Azospirillum sp. TSH100: one gene and its partner. The protein of the gene in region 2 binds, or shares a complex with, the protein of the main gene of each other region. Links are inferred from orthologs where the notes say so. Each region holds a gene or a part of one and is shown on either strand. Other genes may lie near its edges.

The links.
Region 1: the proteins of E6C72_RS26390 (region 2) and dnaN are in contact, whole or in part, in a solved structure (PDB 1OK7), measured with the Escherichia coli proteins. The link is inferred for Azospirillum sp. TSH100 from one-to-one orthologs.

The regions. Positions count from the first base shown.
Region 1 is NZ_CP039634.1:1,046,191-1,051,383, reverse strand. What follows is about bases 2,268-5,193. They hold dnaN (DNA polymerase III subunit beta), read left to right. Parts: upstream 2,268-3,128; coding sequence 3,129-4,259; downstream 4,260-5,193. Other genes in these bases: recF (DNA replication/repair protein RecF), read left to right, coding at 4,324-5,193; E6C72_RS05055 (hypothetical protein), read left to right, coding at 2,268-2,969. Also shown: E6C72_RS05065 (hypothetical protein), read right to left, coding at 1-69; E6C72_RS05060 (SDR family oxidoreductase), read left to right, coding at 172-1,065; more of E6C72_RS05055, read left to right, coding at 1,215-2,267. UniProt on the Escherichia coli protein: Confers DNA tethering and processivity to DNA polymerases and other proteins. Acts as a clamp, forming a ring around DNA (a reaction catalyzed by the clamp-loading complex) which diffuses in an ATP-independent manner freely and bidirectionally along dsDNA.
Region 2 is NZ_CP039638.1:214,645-222,053, reverse strand. Bases 1-2,875 are described here. They hold E6C72_RS26390 (DNA polymerase IV), read left to right. Parts: upstream 1-781; coding sequence 782-1,969; downstream 1,970-2,875. Other genes in these bases: E6C72_RS26380 (Lrp/AsnC family transcriptional regulator), read right to left, coding at 2,506-2,875; E6C72_RS26385 (HD domain-containing protein), read left to right, coding at 2,014-2,493; E6C72_RS26395 (response regulator transcription factor), read left to right, coding at 1-680. In the rest of the region: more of E6C72_RS26380, read right to left, coding at 2,876-2,985; ald (alanine dehydrogenase), read left to right, coding at 3,192-4,316; E6C72_RS26370 (hypothetical protein), read right to left, coding at 4,620-4,877; E6C72_RS26365 (branched-chain amino acid ABC transporter permease LivH), read left to right, coding at 5,068-5,973; high-affinity branched-chain amino acid ABC transporter permease LivM, read left to right, coding at 5,979-7,409. UniProt on the Escherichia coli protein: Poorly processive, error-prone DNA polymerase involved in translesion repair and untargeted mutagenesis. Copies undamaged DNA at stalled replication forks, which arise in vivo from mismatched or misaligned primer ends.

The DNA.
Region 1 (5,193 bases), on a different replicon or contig from region 2:
TGCGAAAAGCCCCATCGCCAGCGCGGCGGAAAGGGAAGCGGCGGAAAGGTAGGGATTGCGTCGGGTCATGGTGCCTTTACACTCCGCCATCGCCGGGCGGGGCGCAAGCCCGCAGGCCCGTTCCCGCTGTTGCACAGTTCGCCGCCCCCGCCCCAACCGGAACCGCCCGTGATGACCGATCCCCGCCTGTTCGTCTTCGGCCTCGGCTACAGCGCCCGCGTCTTCGCCGACAGGCTGCGCGCCGAGGGATGGCGCGTCGCCGCCACCTGCCGCAGCGAGGAGAAGAAGGCGGAGCTGGAGGCCCAGGGCATCGAAGCCTTCCTGTTCGACCGCGGCCGGCCGCTGGCCGACGCTGCCGCGGCGCTGGCCGGCACCACCCATCTGCTGGTCAGCATCCCGCCCGACGGCAAGGGCGACCCGGTGCTGGACCAGCATGCCCGCGATCTGGCCGACCTGCGCACGCTGGACTGGGCCGGCTATCTGTCGACGACCGGCGTCTATGGTGACACCGGCGGCGAGTGGGTCAGCGAGGCGTCCTGGCTGAAGCCGACCGGCGAGCGGCAGAAGCGTAGGGTGGAGGCGGAACGCGGCTGGCTGAACCTGTACCGCCAGTATGGCGTGCCGATGCATCTGTTCCGGCTCGCCGGAATCTATGGGCCCGGCCGCAGCGCCATCGATTCCGTGCGCGACGGCATCGCCAAGCGGGTCGACAAGCCGGGTCAGGTCTTCTGCCGCATTCATGTCGACGACATCGCCAACACGCTGCGCGCGTCGATGGCGCGGCCGACGCTGGGCGCCATCTACAACGTCGCCGACGATCTGCCCAGCCCGTCGCACGAGGTGGTGGAGTATGCCTGCCGCTTGCTGGGGGTGGAGCCGCCGCCGCTGGTGCCGTTCGATCAGGCGGAAATGTCGCCGATGGCCGCCAGCTTCTATGCCGATTGCCGACGGGTGAAGAACGACCGCATCAAGCGCCAGCTCGGCGTTTCCCTGACCTACCCGGACTATCGCGCCGGGCTGGAGGCCCAACTGGCTGCGGGGCTCCAGCCAAGATCAGGGCAATAGGTAAAGCTAAGGTAACAAAGCAATTCCATGACATATTCCGATAATCACAATAAAAGCCGAAGACTCGCGTGGAATTAGCAAAAGATATTTAATAATCTCCCGGGATCATAAGCGTCCAGGCGACGACCATCCCGTGAGGTGTTGTGCGCATGAACAGCACGCCGACGGCCACCCTCTCCGCTCCAGCCGCAAGCCCATCGCCGGGCGGCGACGGTGTGGATGCCGCCGCCTTCCGCCGCCAGATGGACGAGGTCGTCGCACGCATTCCCATGCACGCCATCCGGTCGGTGCTGGACGCGGTCGAAGGGACCCCCAGTCCGAACGGCGAGCGGGCGCGGCATCTGCGCGATGCGCTGGTCGATCATTTCAACCGCTTGAGGCCGATGAAGGCGCGACGGCTCTTCACCAGCCTGTTCGAGCCCTTCCTGGTCGACGACCCCATCCTCTACCGTTCGGCCGAGTCGGTGCCGGCGCTGGTCCAGCGGGTGGACATGGGTGGCATCTGGGCGGCGCTGACCCGCTACGCCTTCCCGGGACTGGCGGCGGAGGTGCAGAGCCGCCTGGACGAGTTGTCGCGCGAAGCGATGCTGGACGCCGTTCTGGCCAGCCCTGACGCGATGGTGATGCGGGAGCTGATGCGCAAGGAGGCGCTGGACTTCCTCTACGCCATGGCCGCCGACCGGAAGCTGACCGACCGGTTCCTGGCGCTGGCCAATGACGAGGCACTGCACGACGCGAGGCTGCGCACCCAGTATCTCGGCCGCAAGGCGCCGATCGACGGCGATCTGCTGGGCTTCGTCCGCGCCCTGCTGGAGCACAACGAGGTGCTGGTGCCGCTGACCGAGCGCATGCGCCGCGACATCGATGAAATGCGGATAGGGGAGATGCAGGGCGCCGGTGACCCGCGCTCGGCGGAAGTGGATTGCCAGTCGGCGCTGATGGTCGGCTTCGTCCGCCGGGTGCGCGATCTCGGTCTGCCTTTCCGCGACCAGTCGCAGCTGCTGGCCTGGTTCGCCCCGCTCTACGGGCTGAACGTCAAGCGCCGCTACGACGTGTTCCTGCGTCATGTCCGCGAGCATGTCGGTTCGGGCGGACCGGCGGTGCGCGAGTCGCACCCGCTGCTACGCGCCCTGCTGTGCCATTTCCAGGCAGCCTGCACCGCCATCCGCGAGGTGGTGGACGGCATGTTCGGCGACATGGACATCTCAAATGGGGAGATTGGGGACGGTGGCGTGCTGTCCGCCCCTGTCCCCACCCGCGCCCTGCTGCACGAGGCGGTGGAGCGCTTCGACCGGGCGCTGACCGCGCTGGCCGGCACCGGCTTCCTGGCCAGCCGCTCCACCGGCCCGGCCTTGCGGGCGGAGCTGGCGGCGGTCAGCCGCGAGTTGACCGGCACGGTGATGCCGGCGCTGGCCGCCCGGCTGCAGGCGGCGATGAACGCCCGTCACGCTCCGGTTCCCGACCATGAGGACATCGTCTGGCTGCTGGAGCTGGTGTGGCGCTGGGGCCGCTATCTTGGCAACGCCGGCTACGCCAACCCGGAGCTGAAGTCGCTGCGCCTCTATGCGGTGGAGACCGGGCGCCTCGCCTTCATCCAGGCGATGAAGGCCGAACCGCAGGAAAGGCCGGCCCACCGCATGGCGCACATGCTGCGCATCCGCCGGCTGATGGCGGCGATGGACGAGACGGTGGACGGCTGGATCAGTCCGGTCAGCCAGGGTCTGCACCGGGTCGTTCACAGCTATCTGGACGGGGACGGGGAGATCACGGCCGACGAATGGACGGTGATCGATGCCTTCGTCGCAAGCGTCCGCCGCGAGCTGAGCCGGTCGCGCAACTGGCAGAGCGCCGACTTCGTCGACATTCTGCGGCTGCATGAGGGACGGCGGCGGGCGGAGGCGTGAATCCCCCTTCTGCCGAAGGCCTTGGCCGCAACAATTTGGTTCGACGCACCCGTCGATGTGGTATGATGCGCGCCCGCTCGGGGCGGGACGGCCGGACAACGGCCTGCAACCCCGGTGGTTCCGCTTTCCAGTCACTCCTCCCGCCGAGACGACGCCAGCATGAACATCACCATCGAACGCGCCGCCCTTCTCCGTTCCCTGGGTCACGTGCAGAGTGTGGTCGAGCGGCGGAACACCATTCCGATCCTGTCGAATGTCCTGCTGCGCGCGGGCGACGGCGAACTGTCGCTGGCCGCCACCGACATGGATTTGGAGATCGTCGAGACCGTCCCCGCGACGGTCGGCCGCCCCGGCGGGACCACCGCCCCGGCCCACACCCTGTTCGACATCGTCCGCAAGCTGCCCGACGGCAGCCAGGTGGAGCTGGACATCGGCGGCGACGGCACCATCCTGACGCTGCGCGCCGGCCGCTCGCAGTTCAAGCTGTCCTGCCTGCCGGTGGAGGACTTCCCACAGCTGTCCAGCGGCGAGCTGAAGCACAATTTCTCGGTCGCCGCCGCCGACCTGCGCGGTCTGATCGACCGCACCCGCTTCGCCATCTCCACCGAGGAGACGCGCTATTACCTGAACGGCATCTACCTGCACGCCGCCAAGAGCAAGATGGGCAGCCTGGAAACGCCGGTGCTGCGCGCCGTCGCCACCGACGGCCACCGGCTGGCGCGGGTCGAGATGCCGCTGCCGGACGGGGCCGAGGGTATCCCCGGCGTCATCATTCCACGAAAGACCGTCACCGAAATCCGCAAGCTGGTCGATGAGGCCGCCGACCGCATCGAGCTGTCGCTGTCCGACAACAAGATCCGCTTCGGCTTCGACAGCGTCGTCGTCACCTCCAAGCTGATCGACGGCACCTTCCCGGACTATGAGCGGGTGATCCCGGTCGGCAACGACAAGGTGATGGAAGTCGACGCCAAGCTGTTCGCCGCTGCCGTCGACCGCGTCGCCACCATCTCCACCGAGAAGAGCCGGGCGGTGAAGCTGTCGCTGGTCCGCGGTGCCCTGACCCTGTCGGCCACCAGCCCGGAATCGGGCAGCGCCACCGAGGAGTTGGAGGTCAATTACCAGGAATCCCCCCTGGAAATCGGCTTCAACTCTCGCTATCTGCTGGACATCACGCAGCAGATCGAGGGCGAGGGCGCCCAGTTCACGCTGGCCGACGCCGCGTCGCCGACCATCATCCGCGACGTCGCCGACTCCACCGCGCTCTATGTCCTGATGCCGATGCGCGTGTGATGGGGCTGCGGGGATCCTCCCCGCCCCAGGCGGAACGGACCAGTTGCAGCACACGGCAGTTTCGATGAGCGGCGGCAGCCCGGTGCCCGCCGCAACTCAGGCTTTGGCTCCGGCCCTTGCGGTCAGGCGGATGACGCTGACGCGTTTCCGCGGCTACGACTCCGCTCGGCTGGAGCCCGACCGCCGTCCCGTCGCGCTGATCGGCCCGAACGGCGCCGGCAAGACCAATCTGCTGGAGGCCGTCAGCTTCCTCGCCCCCGGCCGCGGCATCCGCGGCGCCCGGCTGGCCGAGGTGGAACGGCTGGGCTCGCCCCCCGGCGCGGGCTGGGCGGTGGCGGCGACGCTCGACACCCCGCTGGGTCCGGTGGAGATCGGCACCGGCCGCGAACCGCATGACGGCAACCGCGCCTCGGACCGCGACCGCCGGCTGGTCCGCATCGACGGCCACCCGGCCAAGGGCCAGACGGCGCTGGCCGACCATGTCGCCATGGTCTGGCTGACCCCGCAGATGGACCGCCTGTTTCTCGAAGGGTCGAGCGGACGGCGGCGCTTCCTCGACCGGCTGGTCTTCGGCTTCGACCCCGCCCATGCCGGCCGGCTGTCGCGCTATGAGCATGCGTTGCGTGAACGCGCCCGGCTGCTGCGCGACGGCCGTTTCGACGAGGGCTGGCTCGGCGCGCTGGAGGACCAGATGGCGACCACCGGCATCGCCGTCGCCGCCGCAAGGCGCGAGGTGGTGCAGCGGTTGCGCGCCGCCTGCGCCCGCTCGGTCGGTCCCTTCCCCGGCGCCGACCTCGCCGTCGCCGGCACAGTGGAGCAATGGCTTGACGAGGGCCCGGCCCTGGCGGCGGAGGATGCGCTGCGCGATAGTCTGCGCTCCGGTCGCCGTGCCGATGCCGACGGCGGCGGTGCGTTGGCGGGACCGCACAAGAGC
Region 2 (7,409 bases):
CTGAACAGACGGCGGCTGAAGAGATGGCGGCCGGTCAGACCACCATCGTCATCGGCGATGACCATCCGCTGGTGCAGGCCGCCTTGCGCGATGCGCTGGGCAAGGCGATGCCGGAAGTGCGGGTGATCGAATGCCCGGACCTCGATTCGGTGATGACCGCGGTGGGCCGGCGGCCGGACGATATCGACCTCGTGCTGCTCGACCTCAACATGCCCGGTACCCACGGTTTCGCCGGGCTGTTCCTGATGCTGGCCCACCACCCGACGGTGCCGGTCGCCATCTTGTCGGCCTTGCAGGATCCCGACACCATCCGCCGGGCGCTGGCCTATGGCGCCTCGGGCTATATCCCGAAATCGCTGTCGATGCCGGCGATGGCCGACGCCATCCGCGCCATCCTGTCCGGCGAGACCTGGGCGCCGCCGCTCTCCGCCGCGTCATCGGAAGCCGACGAGGCAGAATCCGCCCGCCGCTTCGCCTCGCTGTCGCCGCAGCAGCTGCGCATCTTGACGATGATCGTCGACGGCAAGCTGAACAAGCAGATCGCCGGCGAACTGAACGTGTCGGAGCAGACGGTGAAGGTCCATGTCTCCAGCATCCTGCGCAAATTGAACGTGGTCAGCCGCACCCAGGCCGCCGTCGTCGCCGGCCGTCTGGCGGTGGGCGGGGATGTGCTGCGGTGATGTCAGCCGGCGCTGCTCCGACTCGCTGAACTCACTGCGTGTTCTTCCTTTGTACGCACATGCTGGCGGTTCGCGCGCCCCTTTGCTAAGCTGGCGCCACCATGAACGCGCCCCCGCACAGCGTCTGCCGCGACTGCGCCGCCGCCCCGCCAAGCGCAGGATCGGGGGAGGTGACGCGCTGCCCGAAATGCGGCAGCCGGCGGCTGTTCCGCCATGCCGAGCTGCACAGCCTGCCCATCGGCCACATCGACTGCGACAGCTTCTATGCCACCGTGGAAAAGCGCGACCGGCCGGAGCTGGCCAGCCGGCCGGTGATCGTCGGCGGCGACGACCATCGCGGGGTGGTCGCCGCCTGCTGCTATGTCGCACGGATGTCGGGCGTGCGCTCCGCCATGACGATCCGCGAGGCGCTCGACCGCTGCCCCGACGCCACCATCATCCGCCCCAACATCGCCAAGTATAAGGAGGTCGGCCATCAGGCCCGCGCGATCATGGAGGCCTTCACCCCCCTGGTCGAACCGATCAGCATCGACGAGGCCTATCTCGACCTGACCGGTGTCGAGGACCGCCTCAGCATCAGCCCGGCCCAGGCGCTGGTGGAGATCGTCCGCCGTTTCGAGCGCGAGCTGCGCATCACCGCCTCCATCGGCCTCAGCTACAACAAGCTGCTGGCGAAGATCGCGTCGGACCTCGACAAGCCGCGCGGCTTCTCGGCGCTCGGCCGGGCGGAGGCGGCGGCCTTCCTGGCGCCCAAGCGGGTGACCATCCTGTGGGGCGTCGGCCCGGCGCTGGAGCGCAAGCTGTTCGCCGATGGCATCACCCGCGTCGGCGATCTCCAGGACAAGGAGGAGCATTGGCTGGTGAAGCGCTACGGCGCCATGGGCCGGGTGCTCTACAGCTACGCCCGCGGCGAGGATTCCCGCCGGGTCCATCCCGAGTCGCCGAGCAAGAGCATCTCGTCGGAGGAGACCTTCGACTGGGACGTCACCACCCTGCCCGCCCTGGCGCAGGAGCTGCGCCCGCTGGCCGGCAAGGTCGCCCGCCGGCTGGAACGCGAAGGGCTGCTGGGCCGCAGCGTGGTGCTGAAGCTGAAGACCAAGGACTTCCAGCAGCTGACCCGCTCACGCCGGGTCGAGCCGACCCGCTCGGCCGAGGCGATCCTCGCCGCCGGCATCGCCCTGCTGGAACGCGAGGTCGATGGCCGCGCCTTCCGCCTGATCGGCATCGGCTGCACCGACCTGACCCATCCGGAAACAGCGCCGGACCCGGAACTGGACCTGTTCGGGTGAGGGGGGCGTTCGGGGAAGCAAAGACAAGAAAAGGAGAAAGCACGATGCAGAACGCGGTCTGGTTCCGCGAGACGCTGGAATTCGCCAGGACCCTCCACCACGGTCAGGTCGACAAGGCCGGCGCCCCCTATTGGAAGCATCTGGAACGGGTCGCCCACCGTCTGATCGAGCGGTTCCCCGACGCCACGAAGGCCCAAATCCAGGCCGCCCTGCTCCATGACGCGATCGAGGATGCCGGCGTCAGCGCGGACGATCTGCGGGGCGCCGGCATCGAGGAGGAGGCCATCGCCGCTATCCAACTGGTCAGCCGGAACCTCGATCCCGACGGAACCTACCTGGACTGGATCGGACGGATCGCCGCCAGCGGCAACGTCACGGCGATCCGGGTCAAGCTGGCCGACAATCTGGACAACAGCGATCCCGCCCGTGTCGCCGTCCTCCCCGCAGGGCCGCGGATGGTTGCCGAGAAATACGCACCGGCCAGGGCGATCTTGGAACGGGCGATCCTCGAACAGGCGCCGTAAACAGCCCCGTTTTCAGTCCGCCTGCTCCTCCAGCATCGGCAGGCTGCCCGGGCGCACGACGCTGCGGATGGCGAAGCTCGACTGGATACGGACAACGCCGGGCAGGCGCGACAGCGAGTCCTTGTAGATGCGGTCGTAATCGGCCGGATCCTGCGCCACCACCCGCAGCAGATAGTCGGAACTGCCGGACAGCAGGTAGCATTCCCGCACCTCCGGACAGCGGCGGACGGCGGCGTCGAAGCGGCGCAGATACTCCTCGGTCTGCCGTTCCAGCGTGATCTGGACGATGACCGTCACCGACCGTTCCTCGTCCGCCGTCTCGATGATGGCGGTATAGCCGCGGATGACGCCGGAATGCTCCAGCATGTGCAGGCGGCGCAGGCAGGCCGATGGCGACAGCCCAACCTCCGCCGCCAGCTTGGCGTTGCTCATCCGGCCGTCCTTGCGGAGCAGGCGCAGGATCTTGTGGTCCAGGGCGTCCAGGGCGTGCATGCAACTTTATTCGAAGACGTGGCGGATCGTGCGAAAGCTCCACCACACTATGGGGGATTCATGCAAGGCTTTGCAGAGATTCACCCGCTCCACCGGCCTTATAGTGGCGCATCCGAGACAATCCGCCAGACCGATGGTTTCCGGGGATACCAGATCGGCGTCGACGGGGGTTCGCATCGGGGAGATCTCTCATGGTCACTTCTCGCATGGTCACGCACATCGGCGTTCCCAAGGAAATCAAGAACCACGAGTACCGCGTCGGGCTGACGCCGGCATCGGTCCGCGAACTGACGGCGGACGGCCATTCCCTGCTGGTGCAGAGCGGCGCCGGCGCCGAGATCGGCTTTTCCGACGAGGCCTACCGCGCGGCGGGGGCCGAGATCGCCGGCTCCGCCGAGGAGGTCTTCGCGAAGGCCGAGCTTATCGTGAAGGTCAAGGAGCCGCAGTCGGCGGAATGTCGCAGGCTGCGGCCGGATCAGGTTCTGTTCACCTATCTGCACCTCGCCCCCGATCCCGAACAGGCCCGGCTGCTGATGGAGAGCGGCTGCACCGCCATCGCCTACGAGACGGTCACCGACCGCGCCGGCCGCCTGCCGCTGCTGGCGCCGATGTCGGAGATCGCCGGCCGCATGGCGATCCAGGTCGGCGCCGTCGCCTTGCAGAAGAGCAACGGCGGCTCCGGCATCCTGCTCGGCGGCGTGCCCGGCGTGCTGCCCGGCAAGGTGCTGGTCATCGGCGGCGGCGTGGTCGGCACCAACGCCGCCCGCATGGCGATGGGGCTGGGCGCCGACGTCACCATCGCCGACCGCTCGATGCCGCGGCTGGCCCAGCTCGACGATCTGTTCGGGCCGCGGCTGAAGACCGTCTACGCCTCGGCCGACGCGCTCGACCGGCTGGTCGCCGATGCTGATCTGGTGGTCGGCGCCGTGCTGGTGCCGGGGGCCGCAGCACCAAAGCTGGTGCGCCGCGACCAGCTGGCAGGCATGCGCCGCGGATCGGTGCTGGTGGACGTCGCCATCGACCAGGGCGGCTGTTTCGAGACCAGCCACGCCACCACCCATTCCGACCCGACCTATGTGGTGGACGGGGTGGTGCATTATTGCGTCGCCAACATGCCGGGCGCCGTCGCCCGCACCAGCACCGAGGCGCTGAACCATGCCACCCTGCCCTTCGTCCAGGCGCTGGCCGGCAAGGGCTGGAAAAGGGCGCTGGCCGAGGATCCACACCTGCTGGCCGGGCTGAACGTCCAGGCCGGGCGGCTGACCTATCCGGCGGTCGCCGAGGCTCTTGGGCAGCCCTTCACCGACCCCCGCGGACTGGTCGCGGGATGATGTGAACAGCTGTTGACAAAGAACTGAACGAAATTTCTGCTCTGCCGATATGGACGAAATTTCGTTCGGTTTTTTGTGACGGATGCGCGACGAATGTTGTTTTTTTCCACCGCTGGAAAGAGAGTGTTGCGCACACGGATCAAGTTGCATTACCTGTCTGTCACAAGAAAAAGGGTAACATCCGCAACCGGTGCTTAAGTGCCGGGGCCAAAGACCAAGAACAGTTTTGAACAGGGTAAGGCGCGGCACCTCTTGCCGACTGGTCCGGACCGGGCGGTCATTCCGCCCGAACTGACCCGAGATTCACAACAGGATGTCCGGCAGCGATGCCGGTGGGGACGCCACGGTCTCAAAGCCGTGCCGCGCAAGGGAGAGCTGTTGGCTATGGTCGAACGACGGAATGCCGCCCGGGCGCAGGACCGCGCGCCCGCGACCTTGTTGCGTATCCGGATGATGGATACGCCGTTCCGCCGCCTGATCCGCCATGCGCAGACCCGCCCCACCGACGTCGCCAGCGGCCTTCTGTAACGATTTCGCCCGAAGCCCCGCCGGATTCAGCATCCGGCGGGGCTTCGGCAGTAACCGGGTGCGGCGGCGGGATTCCAAGCGTCCCCTGCCTCGGTCCTGGATGTTCTCCCCCGTTCATCCGGATCGGAACTCCGCTGCCGCACACGGCTTAATTCAGGTTTTCGGCAAAGGTCTCGTGAGCCTGCCTATTCGGTGATCTGGGAGAGTGGGAGAAGCCTGCCTGATGGACTATTTTCTTCAGCAATTGATCAACGGGCTGTCGCTTGGTGCGATTTACGGCCTGATCGCGATTGGCTACACGATGGTGTACGGCATCATCGGCATGATCAACTTCGCCCATGGCGAGATTTACATGATCGGGTCCTTCGTGGCGCTGATCACCTTCCTTGCCATCGGCGCGCTGGGCATCACCTGGGTGCCCTTGGCGCTGCTGATCATGCTGCTCGCCTCCATGCTGTTCACCAGCGTCTATGGCTGGACGGTGGAGCGCATCGCCTACCGGCCGCTGCGCTCCTCGCCGCGGCTGGCGCCGCTGATCTCCGCCATCGGCATGTCGATCTTCCTGCAGAACTACATCCAGATCCTCCAGGGCGCCCGCTCCAAGCCGCTGCAGCCCATCCTGCCCGGCAACCTCACCCTGATGGACGGCGCCGTCTCCGTCAGCTACGTCCGCCTCGCCACCATCATCATCACCCTGGTCCTGATGGTCGGCTTCACCATGCTGATCAACCGCACCTCGCTGGGCCGCGCCCAGCGGGCGTGCGAGCAGGACAAGAAGATGGCCGGGCTGCTCGGCGTCAACGTCGACCGCGTCATCTCGCTGACCTTCGTCATGGGCGCCGCGCTGGCCGCCGTCGCCGGCATGATGGTGCTGCTGATCTATGGCGTCATCGACTTCTACATCGGCTTCCTGGCCGGCGTGAAAAGCTTCACCGCCGCCGTGCTCGGCGGCGTCGGCTCGCTGCCCGGCGCCATGCTCGGCGGCGTCGTCATCGGCCTGATCGAGGCCTTCTGGTCGGGCTATGTCGGCTCCGAATGGAAGGACGTCGCCACCTTCTCCATCCTCGTCCTCGTCCTGATCTTCCGGCCCACCGGCCTGCTCGGCCGGCCCGAGATCGAGAAGGTGTAAGCGCCATGACCACCCCTTCCCACGCGCCGTCGCACCCCCATTACCACATCAACGGCAAGCGCCCCGGCGTCGACTGGGCCGCCACCGTCAAGGACGCCGGCCTCGCCGCCTTCGTGGCATTGCTGCTGACCGTGCCGCTGGTGGGCCTGCGCACGGTGGACCGCCCCACCGGCCTCGGCATCGAGGCCCGGCCGGAGGAGGTCATCGCCTCGCTGCTGCTGGTCTTCCTCGGCCGGCTCGGGCTCGGGCTGATCCGCCAGGGCATGGCGCTGCCGGTGCTGATCCTGGCGCTGGTCTGCGCCGGCGTCGGGCTGGTGCTGCCGATGCCGACCCAGGTGCTGCGCCTGGTGCTGGTGCTGGGCGGCGGCGTCATCGCGCTGCGCGCCGCCATGACGGTGGCCACCGGCCGCTCCAAGCTGTCCCAGGCCGACCGCGACAAGCGCATGGACCGCGTCGCCGCCAAGGTGCAGCACGCCAGCCGCTACATCGGCCCGGTCGCCGTCGCCTTCGCCGCGGTGCTGCCGCTGACCCCGCTGGCCGACCGCATGATCCTGGACATCGGCATCCTGCTGCTGACCTACATCATGCTGGGCTGGGGCCTGAACATCGTGGTGGGCCTCGCCGGCCTGCTCGATCTCGGCTATGTCGCCTTCTACGCCGTCGGCGCCTACAGCTACGCGCTGCTCGCCCATTACTTCGGGCTCAGCTTCTGGCTCTGCCTGCCGCTGGCGGGCCTGCTGGCCGCCTGCTCGGGCGTGCTGCTGGGCTTCCCGGTGCTGCGGCTGCGCGGCGACTATTTCGCCATCGTGACCTTGGGCTTCGGCGAGATCATCCGCATCATCCTGGTCAACTGGTACCAGTTCACCGGCGGCCCCAACGGCATCTCCGGCATCCCGCGCCCGAGCTTCTTCGGCATCGCCGACTTCAGCCGCACGCCGGCCGAGGGCATGGCCGCCTTCCACGAGCTGTTCGGGCTGGAGTTCTCGCCGCTCCACCGCATCATCTTCCTCTACTACCTCATCCTGGCGCTGGCGCTGGTGGTGAACCTGTTCACGCTGCGCGTGCGCAAGCTGCCGCTGGGCCGGGCCTGGGAGGCTCTGCGCGAGGACGACATCGCCTGTGCGTCGCTCGGCATCAACCGCACCAACATGAAGCTGGCGGCCTTCGCCATCGCGGCGATGTTCGGCGGCTTCGCCGGGTCCTTCTTCGCGACGCGCCAGGGCTTCATCAGCCCGGAGAGCTTCACCTTCATCGAGTCGGCGATCATCCTGGCCATCGTGGTGCTGGGCGGCATGGGCAGCCAGATCGGCGTGGTGGTGGCCACGCTGCTGGTGATCGGCCTGCCGGAAGCGTTCCGCGAGCTGGCCGACTACCGCATGCTGGCCTTCGGCGCCGGCATGGTGGTGATCATGCTGTGGCGTCCGCGCGGCCTGCTG